2 regions of the Pseudoclavibacter sp. RFBI5 genome follow, and region 1 is predicted to be linked to the other one. Evidence: riboswitches for the same ligand, from Rfam matches in the RefSeq annotation. Region 1 holds a riboswitch; the other holds the start of a gene.
What was found. A riboswitch is a leader RNA that binds a small molecule or an ion and turns the genes downstream of it on or off. The one in region 1 is predicted to bind FMN.
Positions count from the first base shown of each region.

Region 2: another riboswitch for FMN. It lies ahead of C5E06_RS01185 (ABC transporter permease); the one in region 1 lies ahead of ribD (bifunctional diaminohydroxyphosphoribosylaminopyrimidine deaminase/5-amino-6-(5-phosphoribosylamino)uracil reductase RibD).

Region 1 covers NZ_PSYA01000004.1:3,253-14,103, reverse strand. Annotated here, with positions in the region: gene C5E06_RS02975 (LacI family DNA-binding transcriptional regulator) at 1-902, opposite strand, end outside; gene C5E06_RS02970 (carbohydrate ABC transporter permease) at 941-1,867, opposite strand; gene C5E06_RS02965 (carbohydrate ABC transporter permease) at 1,864-2,745, opposite strand; gene C5E06_RS02960 (ABC transporter substrate-binding protein) at 2,807-4,144, opposite strand; gene C5E06_RS02955 (family 43 glycosylhydrolase) at 4,186-5,667, opposite strand; gene C5E06_RS02950 (riboflavin synthase) at 5,838-6,467, opposite strand; gene ribH (6,7-dimethyl-8-ribityllumazine synthase) at 6,470-6,979, opposite strand; gene ribB (3,4-dihydroxy-2-butanone-4-phosphate synthase) at 6,976-7,671, opposite strand; gene ribD (bifunctional diaminohydroxyphosphoribosylaminopyrimidine deaminase/5-amino-6-(5-phosphoribosylamino)uracil reductase RibD) at 7,668-8,774, opposite strand; FMN riboswitch at 8,881-9,005, opposite strand; gene C5E06_RS02930 (PIG-L deacetylase family protein) at 9,091-9,870, opposite strand; gene C5E06_RS02925 (glycosyltransferase) at 9,863-10,851, opposite strand, start outside.
Region 2 covers NZ_PSYA01000002.1:116,178-127,028, forward strand. Annotated here, with positions in the region: gene pyrE (orotate phosphoribosyltransferase) at 1-32, shown strand, start outside; gene C5E06_RS01175 (septum formation family protein) at 42-632, shown strand; gene C5E06_RS01180 (SRPBCC family protein) at 656-1,084, shown strand; FMN riboswitch at 1,275-1,401, shown strand; gene C5E06_RS01185 (ABC transporter permease) at 1,504-2,313, shown strand; gene C5E06_RS01190 (ABC transporter substrate-binding protein) at 2,349-3,407, shown strand; gene C5E06_RS01195 (NAD(P)-dependent oxidoreductase) at 3,618-4,460, opposite strand; gene C5E06_RS01200 (PLP-dependent aminotransferase family protein) at 4,550-5,899, shown strand; gene C5E06_RS01205 (TMEM175 family protein) at 5,927-6,577, opposite strand; gene C5E06_RS01210 (sugar O-acetyltransferase) at 6,607-7,185, opposite strand; gene C5E06_RS01215 (site-specific DNA-methyltransferase) at 7,324-8,262, shown strand; gene C5E06_RS01220 (cysteine desulfurase family protein) at 8,259-9,395, opposite strand; gene nadC (carboxylating nicotinate-nucleotide diphosphorylase) at 9,410-10,291, opposite strand; gene C5E06_RS01230 (L-aspartate oxidase) at 10,291-10,851, opposite strand, start outside.

The DNA.
Region 1 (10,851 bases):
AGCAGCCGAACGCCTTGCGCTCCAAGCTCGTAGTGCGGGAGCGCAACCGTCGAGAGGGGCGGCCTGAGGTGGGCAGCGATCACGTCCTGATTGTCGAAGCCCATGACGGCGATGTCCTCGGGGATGCGCAGGCCACGTTCGCGGAGTCCGTCGTAGAGGCCCATCGCGACGCGGTCGTTGTGGCAGAACACTCCGGTGGCACCGGTTCTCAGCACGCCATCGGTACTCGCATAACCACCTTCCTGCTGCGGTGACGCGGGAAAGACCAGCGAGTCGTCGAATGGGACCCCGGAAGCCTCGAGCGCTGCCCGGTACCCCGCGAGGCGACCGGACTGGGCGGGCGATTCGGTCGTCGTGTTGATGAACGCGATGCGTTGATGCCCTGCTGCCAGCAGCGCTGCAGTTGCGGCTCGTCCGCCCTGGTACTCGTCGGGAACGACCGCGGGGTAGCCGCCATCGAGGGCGTAGCAGTTCACCAGCACGGTCTCGGTCTTCTCGAGGCCCTCCGGGGGCGTGATTCCTCGGTGATACCAGGTGGAGTAGAGGATGCCGTGCACCTGATGCTCCAGCATCATGGCGATCGCCTCACTCTCCGCCGCCGCGTTGCTCTCCGTGTTGGCGACGAGCAGGATGTAGCCGTGTTTCCATGCTTCGTCCTGGGCTCCGTGGATGATCTGGCCGGCGAACGGGGTCGTCGCGATGGCATCGGCGACCAGCCCGATGAAGCGAGACGTCCCCCGTGAGAGGGTTTTGGCCAGCGCATTCGGACGGTATCCGAGTTCAGCGACAACGTGCTGCACTCGGCGGCGCGCATCCTCGCCGATGCGCGCGCCCTTCTTGTTGTTGACGACATGGGAGACCGTGGCGACGGACACTCCCGCCGCCTTGGCAACCTCGCGCATGGTCACGGGGGGCCCGTTCTTAGGGTGCTCGGACAAGTTCATCCCTTGGTCGCTCCACTCTCAAGGCCGCTGATCATGGCCTTGTTCAGCACAAGGAAGACGAGAAGCAGCGGCGTCACGGTGACGCAGACGGCAGCGAACGTTGCCGTCCAGTCGGTGTTGCCCATCGCGCCAATATAGTTCTGCAGTCCGAGTGGGATCGTCTTGAGCCCATCCGACAGCACGAAGGTGTTCGCGAAGATGAAGTCGTTCCAGATGAAGATGCTGTTGACGAGGACAACCGTGATGATCGTGTTCACGGAAAGCGGGAACGTGATCTGGGTGAAGATACGGTACGGTCCAGCCCCGTCGAGGGATGCGGCCTCGTACATCTCGCGTGGAATGTACTCGTAGAACGAGGAGAACAGGTAGACCGCCATCGGCATCGCGAATGCGGCGAGAGGGATGATCATCGACAGGTGCGTGTCGAGCAGCCCGATCTGCGAGTAGTCGATGAACAGCGGCACAAGCGCAATCTGCACGGGCACGATGATGCCCAGCAGGAAGAGCCCTCGAACAAGTCCGCTGAGTCGGAACCCGAGCACCTGGAGAGCGAACGCAGCCATCATTCCCGCGATCACGATGAGCGCACTCGAACCGAGCGTGACGATGAAGCTATTCGCGATGTTGAGCCAGAGGTTGCCGGTGGCGAACGCTCGCGAGTAGTTCTCGAGCGTGAACTCCGCCGGAAGCGCGAAGGGATTTCCGCCGGCGAAATCCGCAGCCGTGCGGAAGCTCGTGACGAAGAGCCACGCCAGGGGATACACCTGCGCCAGCACGATAAGCACGACGGTCACGGTGAGGAGCGTTCGCTGGACCCGCACTCGCGGCGGTCGGGGTGAACGCGAGCGACGCGGCCCTGGTATTGGCGCTGGCTGGGGTTCCACTGGCGACGTGGCGGGGGTGAGAACACGTGTCGCGGTCATGAGGCGTCCCTTCTACGGAGAAGCAGGAAGATGAGACCAACAGCGACGAGGCACTCGACAACGATGAACACGGAGATCGCGCTGGCGTAGCCGTAGTCGGTGTGCACGAAAGCTGTCTTGTACATGTAGGTGGTCAGGAGCTCCGACGACTGTCCTGGCCCACCGTTGGTCAGGAGGTACGGGATATCGAAACCACGCAGCGCGAAGGTGGTCGCCATGATCGTGGTTGTGATCCAGACGGGCCGAATGTAGGGGAATCGGATTCGCCAGAAGACCTGCCACCAGGACGCCCCATCGAGACGAGCAGCCTCTTCGAGCTCTTTCGGAACCGCGATGAGGGCTGCATAGATGATGAGCATGTACAGGCCCGTGAACCTCCACCCCTCTGGAATCGAGACCGCAAGAAGCACTGTCTGCACGTTGGAAAGCCAGGCAGTCTGCCATGCCCCGAGACCAAACCATTCGAGGAGCTGGTTGATCAGACCGATTGGCTCCAGCGAGTAGATGCGCTGGAAGAGGAACGCGATCGCCACCGTTGAGATGACGGCAGGCAGGAGGTAGAGCGTCTTCACGAGCTCCCGTGCTCTCGGCATCGCAGTGAGAAGCCCCGCGACCGCGAGTGCGCCGCCGAGCTGCAGCACAAGACAGATGACCAGATACCCGAGGGCGTTCACGAACGACGTCCAGAAGACATCATCGCGCGTGAACATCTTCACGTAGTTGTCGAGACCCACGAAGACCATGTTCGTGATGCCGTCCCAGCGGTAGAAGCTCAGGATCAGTGACTGCACGATCGGCAGCAGGACCGCAGCACTGTAGAGGAGCAGCGGCGGGAGGAGGAAGACCAGCACCGAGAGACGAGATCGGAGTGGGAGCATCGAGGCGAACGGCTTCTTCTGACGACGCGGGCGAGGACCGTGATTCTCTGCGGGGGCTGCGTTACTCAACGCGGTTCTCCGAGATCGCGGCGTCCATGGTCTCCACGAACTGGTCCGGAGTGATGTCCCCCTGCACCAGCAATGTCAACTCCTGCTGAAGCCGCGTGTTGGTGGCTGGGTCGAGCTGGGTGTCCCACGGCATGGCGATCGCGCCTCCGGTGTCGTCGGCCTGGGAGACTGCCTGCTCATAGAGCGGGGTGGCGCCTCCCGGGATAACCGTCTCTGCGGAGACCGTCGGGGAGATCGCACCTGTCGCGGCGTAGAGCGTCGGGTATCGCTCGAGTGCGAACGCGAGGAAGTCGCGAACCAGTGGGTCATAGGTCTTGGTGTTCACGGCCATCCCGATTCCCGATGGCGTGACGTACTCGTTGTCGGCGGTGACGGCTCCGTCGATGGTGGGGAGGGTGAAGTAGTCGACGTTGTCCCGCACGCCGGAATCCAGCGATTCGGTGGCCAGGTTTCCGAGCTCCCAGGTGCCGGTGTTGTAGATGGCCGCTTTACCCGAGGTGAACAATGCTTGCGCATCCGCGTACCCCGTGGACGAGAAGCCTTCCTGGAAGCAGCCGGCCTGCCCAAGCGAGGAGAGCCATTCTGCAGCTGCGCGTCCCGCCGGGTCAGAGAAATTCGCGTCTCCGTTCTTCAGGTCCTGGATGTATTCGGGACCAACCATGCGGAACGGGTAGTAGGCCATGTAGCGTTCAAGCGGCCATTGGTCCTGTCCGTTGAGGGCGATCGGGGTGATCCCTGCCGCCCGCAGACCCTCGCACACCTTTGGGAAGTCATCGAGCGTCGCGGGCAGCTGCACACCTGCTTGGTCGAGAAGAGCCTGGTTGTACCAGAAGAACTCGAGCTGGAACTCGAACGGCACCATGCGGAGCGTCCCGTCATCGAACCGTTGGTAGTTGAGCGCCGTCTCGCGGTAGTCGTCGGCAAGCCCGAGATCTTCCAGGAGCGCATCGATATCGAGCATCCGCCCCTGACCGGCGAGCTTCTGGGCGAACGGAGTCGCGTCCGTGTCGAAGAGCTCAGGAAGCTGGTTGGCCGCGGCCAGCGTCTCGTACTTTTGAATGTAGGAAGGACGATCGGGGGTCGTGATGAGGTTGAGCGCAAAGCCGGGATGTTCAGCGGCGTACTCTTCGGCGATCTGCTGCATTGCCGTGATTACACCCCCGTCAGCCGGCCTGGACAGGAGCCACGAGATCTCCCTGGGGACGATCTCACCCTCCGGATTTACGTTGCTCGGGTCGACGCTCTGAGCGCCACCGGCGCAGGCCGTGAGTGCAAGCGCCGCGGCCGCGACGGTCGCGACGATGGCGGTCTTCCTGGATGTTCTGAACATGATCGAGATCTCCGTTGATTGATCGGGACAGTGGATGAAGGTCAGCTCGCCGTAGTGACGAGGTGCTGATGGCGCGGGGAAGGCGAATGGGGCGCTGAGTCGCGGCTCTGGATGATGAAGCTGTCGACGGTGACGGTGCCCTCAGCGACGAAGACGCCCAGACGGCCGGCGGGCAGGTCGTAGAGCCGAGTGCTCAGGACCACGGCATTGTCGACGGTCGCGACGCAGAGTTCACCGTCGAGGATGACCTCGAGCTCGTGCACGCCCGCGTCGAGGGAGCAGGGTCGTTCGAGTTCCACGACGTGGGGAACATCCCCGGAGATGTGCCACTGCTCGGTGCCGGTCGATGCCCGCGGCCAGCGATCGAAGACGAGGCGATTGCGCTTCGGTTCGAGGCGCAGTCGGTACCCCGTGTCGCCATCTGCGCTGGCCCGCAGCAGGACGCCGCATTCGGTGGTGTCCTGCGTGATGTCGAATCGCGCACGCACGCGGGCAGAGCTCGGCGCGTCTCGGTCGGTCAGCACCTCGGCGTAGCCGTCCGACGCGGCAAGCACCGTCCCTGGTGCGATGCCGCCTGAACCGGCAAGCGTGTCGAACGTCTCTCGGAGCTCGGCCGCCGGATGGAACGAGAGTGTCCCATCGGACGCTTGTTCCGCTTCGAGCACGGACAGGGTGCCCGCCCACTGCCAGGGGCCGTCGTCGCGTGCCCCCTCTCGCGTTGCGATCCAGCCGAAGAAGAAGCGTCGGCCTTCTCGTTCTGCAGATTTCGCCGCGTAGTAGGCCCGCCCGTCAAGGGTGTCATGTTCCGGGACCTGCCAGGGACCTTCGAGGCTGCGCGACATCCGGTAGCGGGTGGCGAAAGCATCGCTGAACTCCGAGTACACGAGGTACCACCAGTCGCCCCACTGAAACACCTCTGGGCACTCGTGCGCGACGTACTGCCGCGGGTCCCAGAACGGCGCAGCAGCATGCCAAGTCGTGAGGTCCTTCGAGGTGCACTGCGCGATGACACCGCGGCGTCGATCGGGACCGTGCTCGTGGCGAGCAGTGATGAGCATCCGCCAGAGCTGCTGATCGGCATCCCACAACACGAACGGATCGCGCCAGTCACCGGTTTCGTAGCCGGGTGTAGCGCCGAATGTGTGTGCGGGGTGACGCTCCCAGGTGCGCATACCGTCCGAGCTTGTTGCGTGCATGACCACCTGAAGCGCCCGACCGTCCTGGCCGGTGATGGCTGGGTTCTGCCCCGTGTAGAACAGGTGGTGGTGGCCGTTCTGGTCGAGCACGACGCTGCCCGTGTAGACGTTGAAGTCGGCGGCCTCTGGACCACCCGATGCGAGCGCGACCCCGGTCTCGGAGAAGTCGACGACGTTGTCCGACTCGATGCGGTGCCAGGGCATGCCAGCCTTCGGGGCTTCACGGGTCTCGTGGAGGTAGAAGAGGTGGAAGCGTCCGCCTTCCTGCCACGGGATCACGTCGCCTACCCAAGCTCCGTCTGGCTTGTAGAACCCTCGTTGGTCCATGTCACCTCATTGTTCGTGGTTAATCGGTTACGCAGACTATAACCACACGCCATCACCTTGATCAAGCGGTTAATCAAGATCGAGGTGGTCCGCTGAGATTCGCTGAGCTGCATGGTGCCGGTTTCCCGCCGGGCAGACGGAGCGAAGAGCTCGCCCCGCCTGCCCCTCGCTCACGCCTGGTGACCCGCGAGCCGCGCCACGTGGCGCGCGAGGATGTCGGTCTCGACGTTCACCCGGTCCCCGACGCCAAGGTCGCCGAGGGTCGTCGCGGCGAGCGTCTCGGGGATGAGCGACACCTCGAACCAGGGCGAGCCATCTGCGCCGGCTCGCCCGACGCCGTTGACGGCACTGACCGCGCTGACCGTCAGCGAGACACCCGACACGGCGACCGACCCCTTGTCGACGAGCAGCCTCGCGTGCGCTGGGTCGATGGCGAAGCGGATGCGCCGCCACGCGTCGAAGCGCTCCACCTCCAGCACCTCGCTGGTCGTGTCGATGTGCCCCTGCACGATGTGGCCACCGAGGCGATCGCCGAGGCGCATGGCGCGTTCGAGGTTCACCGCTTCCCCCTCGGCCCGGTCGCCGAGCGCGGAGGCACGCAGCGTCTCCCCCATGACGTCCGCGGTGAAGCCGTCGTCGAGCAGCTCGGCGACGGTGAGGCAGACGCCGTCGACCGAGATGGAGTCGCCGATCCTCGCGTCGCTGACGCTGAGCGGGGCGCGCAGCGTGAGGCGCGCGTCCGTGTCATGCCGTTCGATGCTCGAGATCCGACCGAGCTCTTCGATGATGCCCGTGAACACGGTCAGCCCCGTCCGCTCGTGGGCAGGCTTGCCGGCTGGCTCGCGGGCCATTCCCGGAGCGCGCTCGCGGTGGCGATGGCGGCGAGTGCCGCATCCGCCCCCTTGTCCTCGAAGCTCCCCGGCAGGCCGATGCGGGCCTGCACCTGGGCTTCGTCGTCGCACGTGAGCACCCCGAAGCCGACCGGGATGCCCGTGCGCACGGCCACGTCGGTGAGGCCGTTGGTCGCGGCCGTGCACACGTAGTCGAAGTGCGGGGTGCCGCCACGGATGACCACGCCGAGCGCGACGATCGCGTCCGGCCTGCTCATGGCTATGCGGCTCGCCGCGACGGGCAGCTCGAACGAGCCGGGAACCCGCACGACCTGGACGTCGGTGACGCCGGCATCGGCGAGTGCGCGCTGGGCGCCGTCGAGCAGCGCGTCCATCGCCGTCTCGTGCCACTCGGCCGCGACGACGACGACTCGCATGCCGCGCCCGTCTGCCTGCACTGTCGGTGCTCCGTGTCCGCTCATCGTCGCGCTCCTCTCACGTGCGCCTGGGCGGCGCGCTGCTGGCTGTGGTCCTGCGGTTCTTCCTGCGTGCGCACTGCGGGGAAGCCCGGATGCTCCCTGCGGTGGCGCACGAGGTCGTCGACGTGCAGCAGCACCAGGTCGGTGGCTGCCGCGAGCTCGAGCGCCTCGCCGAACGACAGCATCTCGCCGTCGTCCCGCACGAGCTCGGCGATGACGCCCACCTCGCCGGTGCCAGCGAGGCGCACCAGGTCGACGGCCGCCTCGGTGTGCCCCGGACGCTCGAGCACGCCGCCATCCACGGCGCGCAGGGGCAGCACGTGGCCCGGGCGGATGAGATCGCTCGGCCGCGCGTCCGCTGCGGCGAGGGCGCGGACGGTCGCTGCCCGGTCGGTTGCCGAGATGCCCGTCGTCACCCCCTCGGCCGCGTCGACCGTGACCGTGTAGGCGGTGCCGCGCGCGTCCTCGCTGCGTTCCACCATGATCGGCAGGCTGAGCCGGTCGGCGAGCGCCGCCGGGAGGGGCGCGCAGAGGAGCCCGGAGGAATGGCGGATGATCCAGCCCATCCACTCGGGGGTGGCGGTGTTCGCCGCGAGGATCGCGTCGACCTCGTTCTCGCGTGAGGAGGCGTCGGCGACGAGCACGGGGCGTCCCGCCCGCAGCGCCTCGAGTGCCCGGAGCAGTTCAGCGTTCATGCTGCGACTCCCACGGGTGCAGCGCCGGGGACGTGAACGGCGGGTGATTCGGGGCCCCGGACGAGCCGGATGAGCGTGTCCACGCCCAGCGGATGCACGGAGTCGGTGGTCCACCTGTTCGCGTCCCGGAGGCTCCCGATGTCGAGCGACGCGACGGAGCTCGCCCCGTCGCCCAGCAGGATGGGCGCGACGTAGGCGTCGATCTCGTCGACGAGTCCGGCGCGCAGGAAGGCCGCCGCGATGGTGGGGCCGCCTTCGACGATGACGTGGCGGACGCCCCTCGCGTGCAGGACCTCCAGGGCGTCGACCGGGTCGTGCGTCCGGAGGTGCACGAACAGCTCCGGCTCCGCGCGCACGGCGGCGCCCTCCTCGACCTCGCGCAGCCCCATCACGACGCGCAGGGGCTGAGACGCGTCGGTCGCGGCGATTCCCCGCACCGACAGCGATGGGTCGTCGGCGCGCTGCGTTCCGGTGCCGACGAGGATCGCGCAGGCCTCGGCCCGCCGACCGTGCGCGTGCGCCCTGGCGGCCTCGGAGGTGATCCACTGGCTCGACCCGTCGGCGGCGGCGACCCTCCCGTCGAGCGTGGATGCGAGCTTGAGCGTCACGAACGGCCGCCGCTCGGTGACATTGACGAGCCAGACCCGCAGGAGTGACTCGGCCTCGACCTGCCGGGTGCCCATCGACACGCTCACCCCGTGCGCGCGAAGGCGCGCCGCTCCCCCGGATGCGATCGGGTTCGGGTCCGCGACCGCGTAGACGACCTCCGCGACACCTGCGTGCAGGAGGGCGTCGGCGCACGACGGCGTCCTGCCGCTGTGGGCGCAGGGCTCGAGGGTCACGACGGCGGTCGCACCCCGCACATCCGCCCCGGCTGCGCGCGCGGCGTCGAGCGCGGCGGCCTCCGCGTGCGGGGTGCCCGCTCCGCGGTGGTGGCCGCTTCCCAGGATGCGGCGCGGGCCGCCCTCGCCGGAGGGCGGCGCGAGCAGGACGCACCCGACCTGTGGGTTCGGATCTCGGGCTGGCCCTCGGGCCGCCAGGGAGAGCGCCAATTGCATGGCGGCGTCGACAGTGTCGACGCGTGTGGGTTCTTGGATCGGCATGGCCGGACCTCCGCGTTTCGCGTACCACGGGGCCATGTCCCGGTGCCGGCGCAGCCGGAGAGTCCGGCAGCCGACGCCTCGGAGGCCCTCGCCGAAACGAGCGCCTCCCATGCACCTACCATCCGGACTTTAACCGTCGGTCCCGGAATTCCACCAGGTCAACCGCTCGCGGACGAGCGGGTCGCGGACTCTCACCGCCGGTTCGGACTTTCACCGACCCCGGAGCATGTTGCACGGCGAGCATAAGCCCGCAAGCTTGGCGTGTGACGTCGTGGGACATCTCGCACCCAGGTGGGTGCCCGCGCGGACGGCCTCGCTACGCCACCACTTCGCGCAGACCGATCGCGAGGTGCACGTCCTGCCGCTGCCCGCCCGAGTGCACGAGCGACGCGCCCTCGTCGTCGACCGTGAGCTGGGTGCGGTGGCTGCGGAGGGCGGCGAGGACCGCGGCCCGGTGCTGCTCGAGGTCGAACCACTCGAGGTCGCCGATCTCGGCCGCGAGGGCACGCTCGCTCTGCTCGACGAGCTCCGCGAATCGCACACCGGCTGCCCGCGATGCGGCGAGGCTCGCTTCCCGCGCCCGAACATGGTCGGGGTGCCCGTACCCGCCGGTCGCGTCGTAGCTGATGACGAGGTCCGGCCCGTCATGGGCGATCGCGGCGGCGAGATCAGCGGTGACCTCCTCGAGCGGGGCGACGCTCAGCGACCGCAGGTCAGTCTCGTCGGCGGGGCCCGCGAGGCCCGGCCGCAGCCAGCGCATCCCCGAATCACGGTAGTCGCGGGGTGCGAGGCCCTCGGCGCGTGCGGGGGCGGTGCCGAGCCAGCGGTGCTCGTCGATGCCGAGGGCGTCGAGCGAGCCGCGCAGCTCCCGCTCCCGCACGGCCGCGAGCTCCCCGACGGAGGTGGCATCTGGCAGCGCGCCGTCGACGATCTCGCCGAGCTCGCCGCGCGTGCACGTCACGAGCGTGACTCGTGCGCCGCGTTCGTGGAGCTCGCGGAGCAGGGCGCCGCCGGCAAGCACCTCGTCGTCGGGATGCGCGTGCACGACCAGCGCGTGGCGCACCGAGTCGAGCAGGCTGTGGCCGGCCTCAGGCACGCGCGGAACCCGGCCGGGCCTGTGCGACGAGGTCGCGGAACACCGAGAGGAGGCCTTCCGCGCTGAGGTCCCACGAGTGGGTGAGCGCGTGCTCGCGTGCGGCGCGGCTCATGCGCTCGGCGACCTCGGACTGTCGGAGGATGCCCGCGATGGCGGCCGCCCAGTCGGCGGGGTCGCGCGTCTCGAGCAGGATGCCGGTGACGCCGTCGACGACAGCCTCGCGGAGTCCGCCGGCTGCGGAGGCGACGACGGGCACCCCGGATGCCGCGGCCTCGAGCGCGACGAGACCGTACGTCTCGGAGTGGGAGGGGATCAGCACGAGGTCCACGAGGCGCAGCTGGGCTGCGAGCGCGTGCCGGCTGAGCGAGCCGATGTACTGCACATGGTCGGCGAGCCCGTGCTGCTCGACGGCGTCATGCAGGCGAGCCTCGTATTCGCGGCCGTCGGCATCCGGCGGTGCGGCGCCCACGAGCACGTAGTCGGGGCGGACGTCGGCGTCGACCTCGGCGATCGCGTCGAGGGCCAGGTCGAACCCCTTGAGCGGATGCAGGCGCCCGGCAGACAGGGCACGCCTGGGTCGCTGCTCGTGCGCGGCCGGCTCAGCCCGCGCATCCCAGGCGGGGAAGAAGAGGTCGGCGTCGACGCCAGGCGGCACGATGTGCGTGATCGCGGGGTCGCCGCCGAGCCTCGAGAGGACGGTGTCGCGTTCGGCCCTGCTGACGACGACGATCGCGTCGACGGACTTCGCGAGCATCGCCTCGCCGGCGAGCCGTCCCGGCGATTCTGCGCGTTCCCCGTCGGCGAGCGGCGTGGAGCTGTCCGCGGCGATGGAGTGGAAGCTCTGCGCGATCGGGATCCCGAACTCGCGGGCGACGGGCAGGGCGGCGACGCCCGAGAACCAGTGCTGGGCGTGCAGCACATCGACGGGCAGTTCTCCGAGGAGCGTGGCGAGCGCATCCTGGAATTCGCGGATGACGTGCT
Region 2 (10,851 bases), on a different contig from region 1:
CGATCGGCCTCGAAGACCTGGGCCTCGCCTAGGCACTCCCCATGGCAGCGACCCCCACGCCTGAGGCGCGCGAGCAGCCTCAAGCACGCGAGCAGCAGGTGGAGCGCGCCGCGAAGCGCCGCAACCGCGGCGTCCTCGCAGCGCTGATCGGGGTCCTCCTCCTCGGTGGGGCCGCGCTCGGAGTCTGGCTCCAGCCGTTCGGCGACGGTCAGGTCCCGCCAGAGGAGACGGCCGGGCCCGCGCTCACCGAGGTGCCGCTCGCGGGCGCCGACGCGTCGCTGCTCGAGCCGGGCCAGTGCATCCGCGACTACGTCTCGCCCTGGGAGCCCAGGTTCGATGTCGTCGACTGCGACGCCGAGCACTCGGGGCAGCTGCTCGCCGACGTCGAGGCGACGACGCTGTCCGCAGACGCCGAGTATCCGGGCGAGGAAGCGCTCAGGGACCGCGCCCAGATCACGTGCCAGGCGAGCGACGTCCTCGACACCGCCGCGGCCGCGGCCGTGCCCGGGCTCGTCATCGAGGCCAGCTACCCCCTGAACCAGGCGGACTGGGACGCGGGGCTGCGCGGCTACCGCTGCTTCGCCTCCACGCCGGGGGCGTCCACGACCGGCTCGCTCGCGGCGAACCGGTAGCGTGCGACGGCTACGCTCATCGCATGACCTTCGTGAGTGAATCCATCGACATCGATGTGCCCGTCGACGTGCTCTTCAACCTCTACGCCGAGCCGGAGTCGCTCCCGAGCGTCCTCAGCATCGTGAAGCACGTCGAGGTGCTCGGCCCTGATCTCATCAGGTGGGACGTCGAGCTCGTCGGGCAGCGACGCTCGATCGACGCGAAGGTCGTCGTCAACGAGCCGGGCAAGCGCCTTCGCTGGGAATCGGTCGAGGGCCGTGCGTCCTTCGCCGCCGAGGTGCGCACCGAGGCGATCACCCCGGCCAGCACCCGCGTGACGGTGGATGCGGAGTTCGACGCCGGCGGCATCGCCGAGCGCCTCGGCCTCGCGAAGCCCATCGCAGCAGCCGCGATCTCCAGCGAGCTCCGCAGCGCGAAGAAGACCGCGGAGGCGCAGGCCGCCGCCGGATAGCCGTGTCTCGAGATGGCTTTCGCGCCTCGGGATGTGTTGCAAGCCATCCGCGTGCGTGCAGACCATCCCGAGAGAACGGTGGCAAGGGCGACGACGCTGCTGTCCAGGCATTCCCTGGAGCTGTTCGCTCGTCGCGGAGCGTCACGATGTCGCGCATCACGGGGGCGTGTCGTATTCTGGCGACAGAGTCCACGTGCTCCGGGGTCGGTGTAATTCCGAGCCGGCGGTTATAGTCCGCGACCTGCTCCCGCAAGGGAGTGGCTGATCTGGTGAAATTCCGGAACCGACGGTGAAAGTCCGGAAGGGAGGCGCACGTGACGGCACGCCTCGGCGTACCGTCAGCTCGTGGAATCCGCCGACCAGTTCGGCGACCTCCACGCGCCTCGTCATCCCCGGAGCTTTCCACGAAAGCCGGGTAGATGAACACGACGTCAGCACGCTTCCTCGCACCGATCACGGTGGCGATCGGTGTGCTCGCCGTGTGGTGGCTCGTCACGGCGGCGGGGCTCATCTCGCCGCAGTTCCTCCCTGCTCCCGGCCAGCTCGCCGAGCGCTTCTGGCTCGACGTGACGAAGGGCCCGATGCTGGGCCACGCGTGGGTGACGCTCTCGGCGGCCCTGCTCGGCAGTCTCCTCGCGATCCTCGTGGCCGTGCCGCTCGGCTACCTCATCGCGCGCCTCCCGTGGGTCGATGTCGCGATCACCCCGTACGTGGCCGCGTCGCAGGCCGTCCCGGCCATCGCCCTCGCACCCCTGCTCGTGCTGTGGATCGGCTACGGCCTCGCCCCGACGGTCGTGCTCTGCGCGATCATGTCGTTCTTCCCGATGATCGTCACGACCGTGCTCGGCGTGCGGCAGCTCCCGCAGGACGTCATCGAGGCGGGGCGCATCGACGGCGCCAACTGGTACCAGCTGCTGTGGTGGGTCGAGGGGCCGCTCGCCCTGCCGAGCGTGCTCGCCGGCATCCGCGCCGGTGTGACGCTGTCCATCACGGGTGCCGTCGTCGGCGAGTTCACGATGGGTGGGCGGGGGCTCGGCATGCTCCTCACCCTCAACCGCGACGCCAACGACATCCCCGGTATCTTCTCCACGCTGCTCATGCTCGTGCTCCTCGCCGTCGCCCTGTACATCCTCATGCGGCTGTTCCAGAACGCCGTGACCTGGAACGACGACGAACCCAAGTCGAGGCGGCGCGCCCGCGTGCTCGCCGACGAACCGCTCCCCGCCTGACCTCACACCCGCCCTCTCTCGATCTGGAGACGCCCATGAACACTCGTCCAACCACCGCGGGCTTCCGCTCGCGGGCCGTGCGCTCCGTCATCGCGGCCGGCGCCGTGGCAGCCGTGGCCGTGCTCGCCGGATGCTCCCCCTCGGCAGACGGCAACGGCGCGGAGGCACCCGCCGCGGCCGCGGGCGACGTGACCATCGGCCTCACCTACACCCCGAACATCCAGTTCGTGCCGTTCTACGTGGCCGAGGCGAAGGGCTACTTCGACGACAAGGGCGTCAACGTGGAGCTGCGGCACCACGGCGAGGGCGAGGACCTGTTCGGTGCGCTCGCGAACGGCACGGAGGACTTCGTGTACGCGGGCGGCGATGAGATCACGCAGGCGCGGGCGGCCGACATCCCCGTCACCTCGGTGGCGACGCTCTACAACACGTACCCGGCGACGCTCATCGTGCCGGAGGACTCCGACATCACGACGGCCGAGGATGCGCGCGGCAAGACCATCGGCACGCCCGGCCCCTACGGGCAGACGTACTTCGCGCTGCTGTCGCTGCTGCAGAGCAACGGGCTGACGGCGGACGACGTGAAGATCGAGTACATCGGCTACACGCAGCAGGCGGCGCTCACGACGGGCGCGGTCGATGGGGTCATGGGCTACATCAACAACGACGCCGTGCAGTTCGAGAAGGCGGGCTTCCCGGTTCGCACGATCGAGATCGCGCCGGCGGATGCGCCGACCCTCGTCGGCCCGTCCCTGGGGGTCGCCGACTCGATCATCGAGGGCGACGACGCGTCGATCACCCCCGTGCTCGAGGCCCTCGCACTGGCCACGCAGGACGTGATCGACAACCCGGAGGAGTCGATCGACATCGCCGCCGAGTACATCCCGACCCTCTACACGGACGAGGCGAAGAGCGACGCGCTCGCGACGCTCGAGGCGACCATCCCGTTCCTGTCCGCGCAGGAGGGGCAGCCGCTCTTCACGAACGACGCCGACGTGTGGGCCACGATGGCGACGTTCATGAGCGATCAGGACCTGCTCGAGAAGCCGCTGGACGGCGACGCGTTCACGAACGCGTACGTGCCAAAGGGCTAGACGTCTGAGACCAGGACGTTGTTGACGCGGCGCCGGCAATAACGCCCAGTTCAGTGCTGCGACGAGGACGGCGGCGTTGGAGACGACGAATACCAGTCGTGGCCAGTGGCCAGTGAGTGGGGCGGACGAAGTTGAGGACCAGGCTGACGGGCAGGACTCCCGTGTAGGTGATGACGGCCTGTCGCCAGGTTCCGGGCCGGAATGCTGGCCTCACAGAGTGCTGAAACCTTCGCGCCAGCTTGGGTGCTGCAGAACGAGACCGGTGTCATGGGCGCGCGCGTTCGAGACGGGGCGACCGATATTGCCGGAGTCCGGGGTGTTCGGCTCGGGTGCGCCGACTGCGGCCGCGAAGAGTGGTGCCCACTCGTACCCGGCCGCGGGCTCGTCGTCGACGATGTTCCAGATCCCGCTCGGCCACCCCAGCGCGAGGAGGGCCGCGTGGGCAGCATCGGCGGTGTGGATGAAGGACGCCACTGTCTCGGTGGTCTGCAAGCGACCGGCTCGTGCGTCCTGTCCGTAGCGTCCGTCGCGGGAGTACCAGGTGTCTGGTCCATAGAGCTGACCAAACCGCAACACAACATGCTCCGGGATCTCGCTGACCGCAGACTCGAGCGCCCTCACCGCGGAGATCGTCGTACGCCTGGGTTCGGCGGGGTCGGGATCGAGCGGCTCGGCCTCTCCGGCGAGTTCGGCTCCAGAGGAGTAGACCCAGGAGATGCTCTCTGCGATCATCCGAGACGTACCAGCCTGCCGGGCTGCGTCGACGAGATTGCGGGTGCCCACGATGCGCAAGCGCGCGTTGCTTGCAGAGCTTCCCGTGCCGAGATCCGTCAGGAGATGCACGATCACCTCTGGTCTTGCCTGGCCCACCGCCTGCAACACGGCGTCTCTGTCGAGCGCATCAACGACGATCGGGGCCGCGCCGAGCCGGCTCAAGAGGGCCGCCCTGACCTCGGAGCGGGTTGTGGCTGCCACCTCATGCCCGGCCGCGTTGAGCAGCGGAATGAGTGCACGCCCGAGCACGCCGGAACCACCAGCAATGAAGATGCGCAACAGGAACCCCTCTCGTCAGGAACGCTCACGAGGCTAAACCAGCCCTGGACCATCTGAAAGTTCCAGATGACGAGCAGTATCTTGGTCCAATGGATGATCTCTTCCGTCTGGACAGGTCATTGCCGAAAGCGCGTGCGGTCGAGCACACCATCCGCAATGCGATCGCACGAGGTGCCCTCGCTCAAGGGGCCAGGTTGCCTGCGACGCGCGAACTCGCTGTGGAGTTCGGCATCGCCCGCAACACCGTCGTGGCCGCGATCGACGACCTCGTCGCCGAAGGCGTCCTGGAAGCCCGGCCGCGGGCCGGGATTTTCGTCGCTCGCAACACCTCCCCGGCACACCGCACGGAGAAGACTGCCCCCGGGATGCGGTCTGGGTTTGATCTGCGACCAGGGCAGCCTGAGCGTGGCTCCTTCCCGACCGCACGATGGCTCGCTGCCACCCGGCGCGCCGCGTCATCCGCGGGGGCCTTCGAAACGGATGGAGCGGGCGTCTTGGAGTTGCGCAGCGAGCTCGCGGCCTATCTCAGTCGAGCCCGCGGGGTAGAGACCACTGCCGAGGCGATCGTGATCTGTGCTGGTTTCCGCACCGCCTGCACGCTTCTTGCCGCCGCACTCGCATCTCAGGGCGCGACAACGATCGAGATCGAAGACCCATCGCTGCCCGGGATCGACCGGCCCTGGCGCACGGCCGGGCTCACCGTGAACGATCTTCCCGTAGACAACGACGGTGCGGATGTCAGTCAGCTACGCAATGAGACCAACGCAGTCCTGCTGACCCCGGCGCATCAGTTCCCGCTCGGCGGCGCGCTCGCCCCCACCCGACGTCAACTCGTCGCTGATTGGGCCACAACAAACGACAGCTACATCATCGAGGACGACTACGACGGCGAATTCCGCTTCGATCGTCGCCCGATCGCGGCACTGCAACGATCCGTGCCCGAACACGTCGTCTACGCGGGTAGCGCCAGCAAGACCCTCGATCCCGGGCTTCGGCTCGGCTGGCTCGTCCTTCCGCACGATCTCGTACAGCCCGTCACTGAGGTCTCCGAGGCCCTCACTGGCGGCGCCCCGGTACTCAACCAGCTCGCTCTCGCGTACCTGATCCGCAGCGAGGACTACGAACGCCACATCCGCCGCCAGCGCCGCGAATACGCTCGACGCCGCGCCTATCTTCAACGCGCGCTCCACAGTGCGGGGTACGACGTCCCCGGTATCCCGGCCGGACTCCACGCCCTGATCCCGGTGAGTGAGGATCAGGTGACCTTGGCGAGCGACCATGACGGCCTCTCCTCAGACGCTGTCGCAGTGCACACGCTTTCCCGCTACACCCGAAGCCATCCGCAACCCCGAGCGCTCGTCACCGGATTCGCTACACCCTCGCGCCCTCAATTCGAACCAGCGATCAACGCCCTCATCGCGCTACTGAACACGCCTTGACGTCTACAACCTCACGGCGAGCAACGGCTAGGCGTCCTCCGGCTCCTCGCCGTCGCGCGCGGCCATCCGCTTCTGGATGGCCGACGAGACGGGGCCCGTGAGGAGCAGCAGCAGCCAGGTGTAGCGCGCAGGGTCCGGGCCGAGGAGCAACGCGACCTGGATCGACAGGGCGAACACGGCCGGCACGACGAACGTGAACGCCGACCGGCGGCGCGCCGCCCGCGACGGCTCCGTGAGCCCGCGGTGCACGGCCACGACCCAGATGACGTGCTGCGCGAGCGACGCGCAGATGATGTTGACGGCGTAGAGCACGACCGGCAGGGGCTGCGCGTCGAGGGTCGCCTCGCTCATCGACGCGGTGCTGAACGGCAGCAGCACGATGAAGAACATCGCCACGATGTTGGTGTTGAGCAGCGGGCCGTCGAGCGCCGACACCTCGCCCATGAGGCGGTGGTTGACCTTCCAGAAGTTCGCGATGACGAAGAAGCTGATCGCGAAGGCGAGGAGCTGGTCGAGCACGCCGGAGCCGGCGAGCGCATCCCAGCTCGCCCAATGGTCTGCCGTTGGCGGCACGATGTCGACGACAAGCAGGGTGATGGCGACCGCGTAGACCGCGTCGAAGAACGTCAGCCCACGGTCGAACTCCGTGGTGCCGCGTGCGTAGCTGCGTGAAGCCATGATGGATGCTCCGTCTCCGTGAGGTCCGGTCAGTCGAGGGATCGGATGACGCGTGCCGGGTTGCCCACGGCGACGACATTCGCGGGCAGGTCCTTCGTGACGACGGCACCAGCGCCCACGACCGTGTTCTCGCCGATCGTGACGCCGGGGCAGACGATGACGCCGCCGCCAAGCCACACGTTGTCGCCGAGCGTGATGGGCGCGCCCGCCTCGTAGCCGGCGCGACGGGGCTCGGGGTCGAGCGGATGCGTCGGCGTCAGCAGCTGCACGTTCGGCCCGATCTGGCAGCTCGCACCGATCGTGATGGGAGTGACGTCGAGCGCCACGAGACCTACGTTGACGAAGGTGCCGTCGCCGATCGTGATGTTGGAGCCGTAGTCGACGTACAGGGGCGCCTTCACGGTGACGTTCGCGCCCAGACTGCCGAGGAGCTCGGCGAGGATCCCGGATGCGCGCTCCGTGTCGACGGGGAACGCCGCGTTGTACTCGGCCTGCAGCCGAACCGCGCGCTCCGCCCCCGCCAGCAGCTCCGGGTCGTCCGCGTGGTACAGCTCGCCGGCGAGCATCCGCTGCTTCATGGTGCGACCGTCGTCGAAGTTCACCGTCATGGCAGAACCCTAGCCTGCGCCCGGATACGGCCGAGTGTGCACGTTCCGGCTCGCTCGGCGCGTTAATCTCGACGGGTGACCTCGTTGTGGAACGCCGCAGGACCCGACCTCGTCGTGCACGGCGACAACCTCGACGCCATGAGTCGCCTCCCAGACGGTGCCTTCCAGGTGATCTACCTCGATCCGCCCTTCAACACCGGCAAGCAGCAGAAGCGGCAGTCGGTGAAGGTGAAACGGCAGTCGCCAGTGGAGGAGTCCGTCGAAGCCGCCGAGCTCGGGGAGGCGCTCGCGCACGACGCCGCGCCCGCCGAATCGGAGGCCGCGGCCCCAGCATCCACGCCGCTCACCCGCACGGGGTTCCAAGGTCGCAGCTACGAGCACACCCTCGGGGAGCTCTCGGCGTTCAACGACGAGTTCGCCGACTACTGGGGCTTCCTCGAGCCCCGCCTCGTGGAGGCCTGGCGGCTGCTCGACGAGACGGGCACCCTGTACCTGCACCTCGACTACCGGGAATCGCACTACGCGAAGGTGGTCCTCGACGCGCTCGTGGGGCGCGACAAGTTCCTCAACGAGATCATCTGGGCGTACGACTACGGGGCGCGCACGTCGAAGCGGTGGCCGGCGAAGCACGACACGATCCTCGTCTACGTGAAGGACCCGAAGAAGTACCACTTCGATGCCGCCGAGGTCGACCGTGAGCCGTACATGGCACCCGGCCTGGTCACCGAGGCGAAGCGGGAGCGGGGCAAGCTGCCGACGGACGTCTGGTGGCACACGATCGTCTCCCCGACCGGGAAGGAGCGCACCGGCTACGCGACGCAGAAGCCGGCGGGGCTGCTGCGGCGCATGATCCGCGCATCCAGCCGTGAGGGCGACTGGGTGGCGGACTTCTTCGGCGGCTCCGGCACGACGGCGGCGGTGGCGCGCGAGTGCGGGCGCAGGGTCGTGACGGTCGACGCGTCGGTGGATGCGCTGCGCACCATGCGGAGGCGTCTCGGCCCAGAGGGGGTCGAGTACCGGAAGCTCACGAAGGACGGCTCGAGGCTCCTCTCGGGCGCCCCGAAGCGCAGGCGCTAGCCCCTCGAGACGCGCGCGACCGCCTCGAGGAGGGCGTCCGCCACCCCACCGAGCTCCTCCGCGGTCGTGGACGCTCCCCACGTGAACCGCAGGGCCGTCCGCGCGTCGTCCTCCGCGATGCCGAGGGCGAGCAGCACGTGCGACGGCTCGTCGTGGCCAGCGGCGCAGGCCGCGCCAGCCGAGGCGAGCACGCCGTGCTGCTCGAGCTCGAGCAGCACCGTCTCGCCGTTGATGCCGGGGATGACGAGCGACGCGTGCCGGGGGAGGCGAGCGGATGCGTGGCCCGTGAGCCGCGCGCCCGGGATCGACCCCAGCACCGCGGTGATGAAGGCGTCCCTGGCGCTGACGGCGTCGAGCTGACCCGCGCGCCGCTCCTCGTCGGCGAGTCGCAGCGCGACCGCGAACGCCACCGCGAAGGCCACGTTCTCCGTGCCCGAGCGCCGCCCACGCTCCTGGCCGCCACCGTGGATGAGCGGCTCGAGCGGCAGCCTCGACCGCACCGCGAGGACCCCGACCCCCTTCGGGGCCCCGAGCTTGTGGCCGGACACGCTGATCGCATCCACGCCGCTCGACGACATCGAGATGTCGAGGGAGCCCGCCGCCTGGATGGCGTCCGTGTGGAACGGCACACCGCGCGCGTGGGCCACGACAGTGAGAGCGGTGATGTCCTGCACCGTGCCGACCTCGTTGTTCGCCGTCGAGACCGAGACGAGCGTCGTATCGTCGCGGAGGGCATCGGCGAGCGACTCCGCGCTGACCGTGCCCCGGGCATCCACGTCGACGAACGACACCTCGAAGCCGTGGAGCCGTACCAGTGCGTCGACGGAGGCGAGCACCGATTCGTGCTCGAGGCGGCTCGTCACGACGTGCCGTCCGCGCGGGTCGCCGAGCGCGAGGCCCTTGACCGCCAGATTGTTCGCCTCGGTGCCGCCCGAGGTGAAGACGACCTCGGTGGCGCGGCAGCCGAGCACGGCCGCGACGCTCTTCCTAGCGTCCGCCAGCGCTGCAGCCGCCTCCTCGCCGAGCCCATGCGTGCTTGACGGGTTGCCGAACGACGCCGTCAGGAACGGCCAGGCGGCGGCGAGCGCCTCCTCGCGAACCGGCGAGGTCGCCGCGGCGTCGAGGTGCAGCACGTCAGGCACCCGCCTCAGTCATCGGTGTCTGACACGGGCCCGACCTCGAGCGACATATCGAGACCCAGGTCGATGGCCCGCGCGCTGTGGGTGAGTGCGCCGACGGAGATGACGTCGACACCGGTCTCCGCGATCGCCGCGACCGTCTCGAGGCTCACCCCGCCGCTCGCCTCCACGACCGCCCGACCAGCGATGAGGGCGACACCCTCGCGCAGCTCGGCAAGCGAGAAGTTGTCGAGCATGATCGTGTCCACGCCCGCGTCGAGCACCGCCGGGATCTGGTCGAGCCGATCGACCTCCACCTCGACGTGCGTCGTGTGGCCCAGCCTCGCTCGCGCCGCGAGGAGCGCATCCGTGACCCCGAGACCGGACTGCTGGAGCAGCACCGCCAGGTGGTTGTCCTTCGCCATGACCGCATCGGACAGCGAGAAGCGGTGGTTCCGGCCGCCCCCGCTCGCGACGGCGTGCCGCTCGAAGGCCCTGAGCCCTGGCGTCGTCTTGCGGGTGTCCGTGATGCGAGCCGAGGTGTGGGCGACGGCCTCGACGTAGCTCCGAGTGAGGCTCGCGATGCCGCTCATCCGCTGCGTGAAGTTCAACGCGACCCGCTCGGCCGTCAGCACCGACCCGGCGGGGCCCGTCACCGTCGCCAGCACATCCCCGGCCGCGAACGCCTCGCCATCCTCGGCGTGCAGATCGACGAGGACCTCGGCATCCGTCAGCCGGAACGCCGCCGCGAACACGTCGATGCCCGAGAGCACCCCCGCCTCGCGGGCGACGAGCGTCGCGCTCGCGGTCGCCTCGACGGGAATGAGCGCATGAACCGTGATGTCACCCCACGGGGCGTCTTCGGCGAGCGCCGCGCTCACGGCGGTCGCGATGTGGGCAGGAGTCAGCATCAGTGCGCCATCGCCTTCTGTCGGAGGGGGAGCGAGCGGGGGAGCGCGCGCGGCGACGCGGGCGGGGATGCGGCCACTGCCGCCCCCGCCGCCGGATGCTCGTCGGATCGGAAGTGCGCGCCCACCGACTCGGTGCGGGCAAGAGCTGCGGCCACCGTGAGGCGGGCGAGGAGGAGCAGGTTCGTGTCCTCGCGGTCGGAGACGGAGGAGGAAGCCCCCTCTGTTGGCCGTGCTTCGACCCACGCGTCGAGCGTGAGCTTGGCGTCTTCGAGCGCCGGACCGCTGCGGTGCAGCCCCGCCTGCGCCCACATGAGCCCCTGCAGCGCCCCGCGCGAGAAGGCTGGCGTCGCCTGCGCCCCCGCCACCCCCGCGGTTGCCGCCGCCGCCGTCTGACCAACTTGCGGGATGAGACCGGCATCCGCGCAGCCATCCGCTTGCCTGGCCCCATCTGGTCCCGGAAGTTGGTCAGCGGCGGCGAGGGATCGCGCTGCGGCGTCGTGGTGGATCGCCTCCGCGACGCGACGCCCGAACACGGCACCCTCGAGGAGCGAGTTCGACGC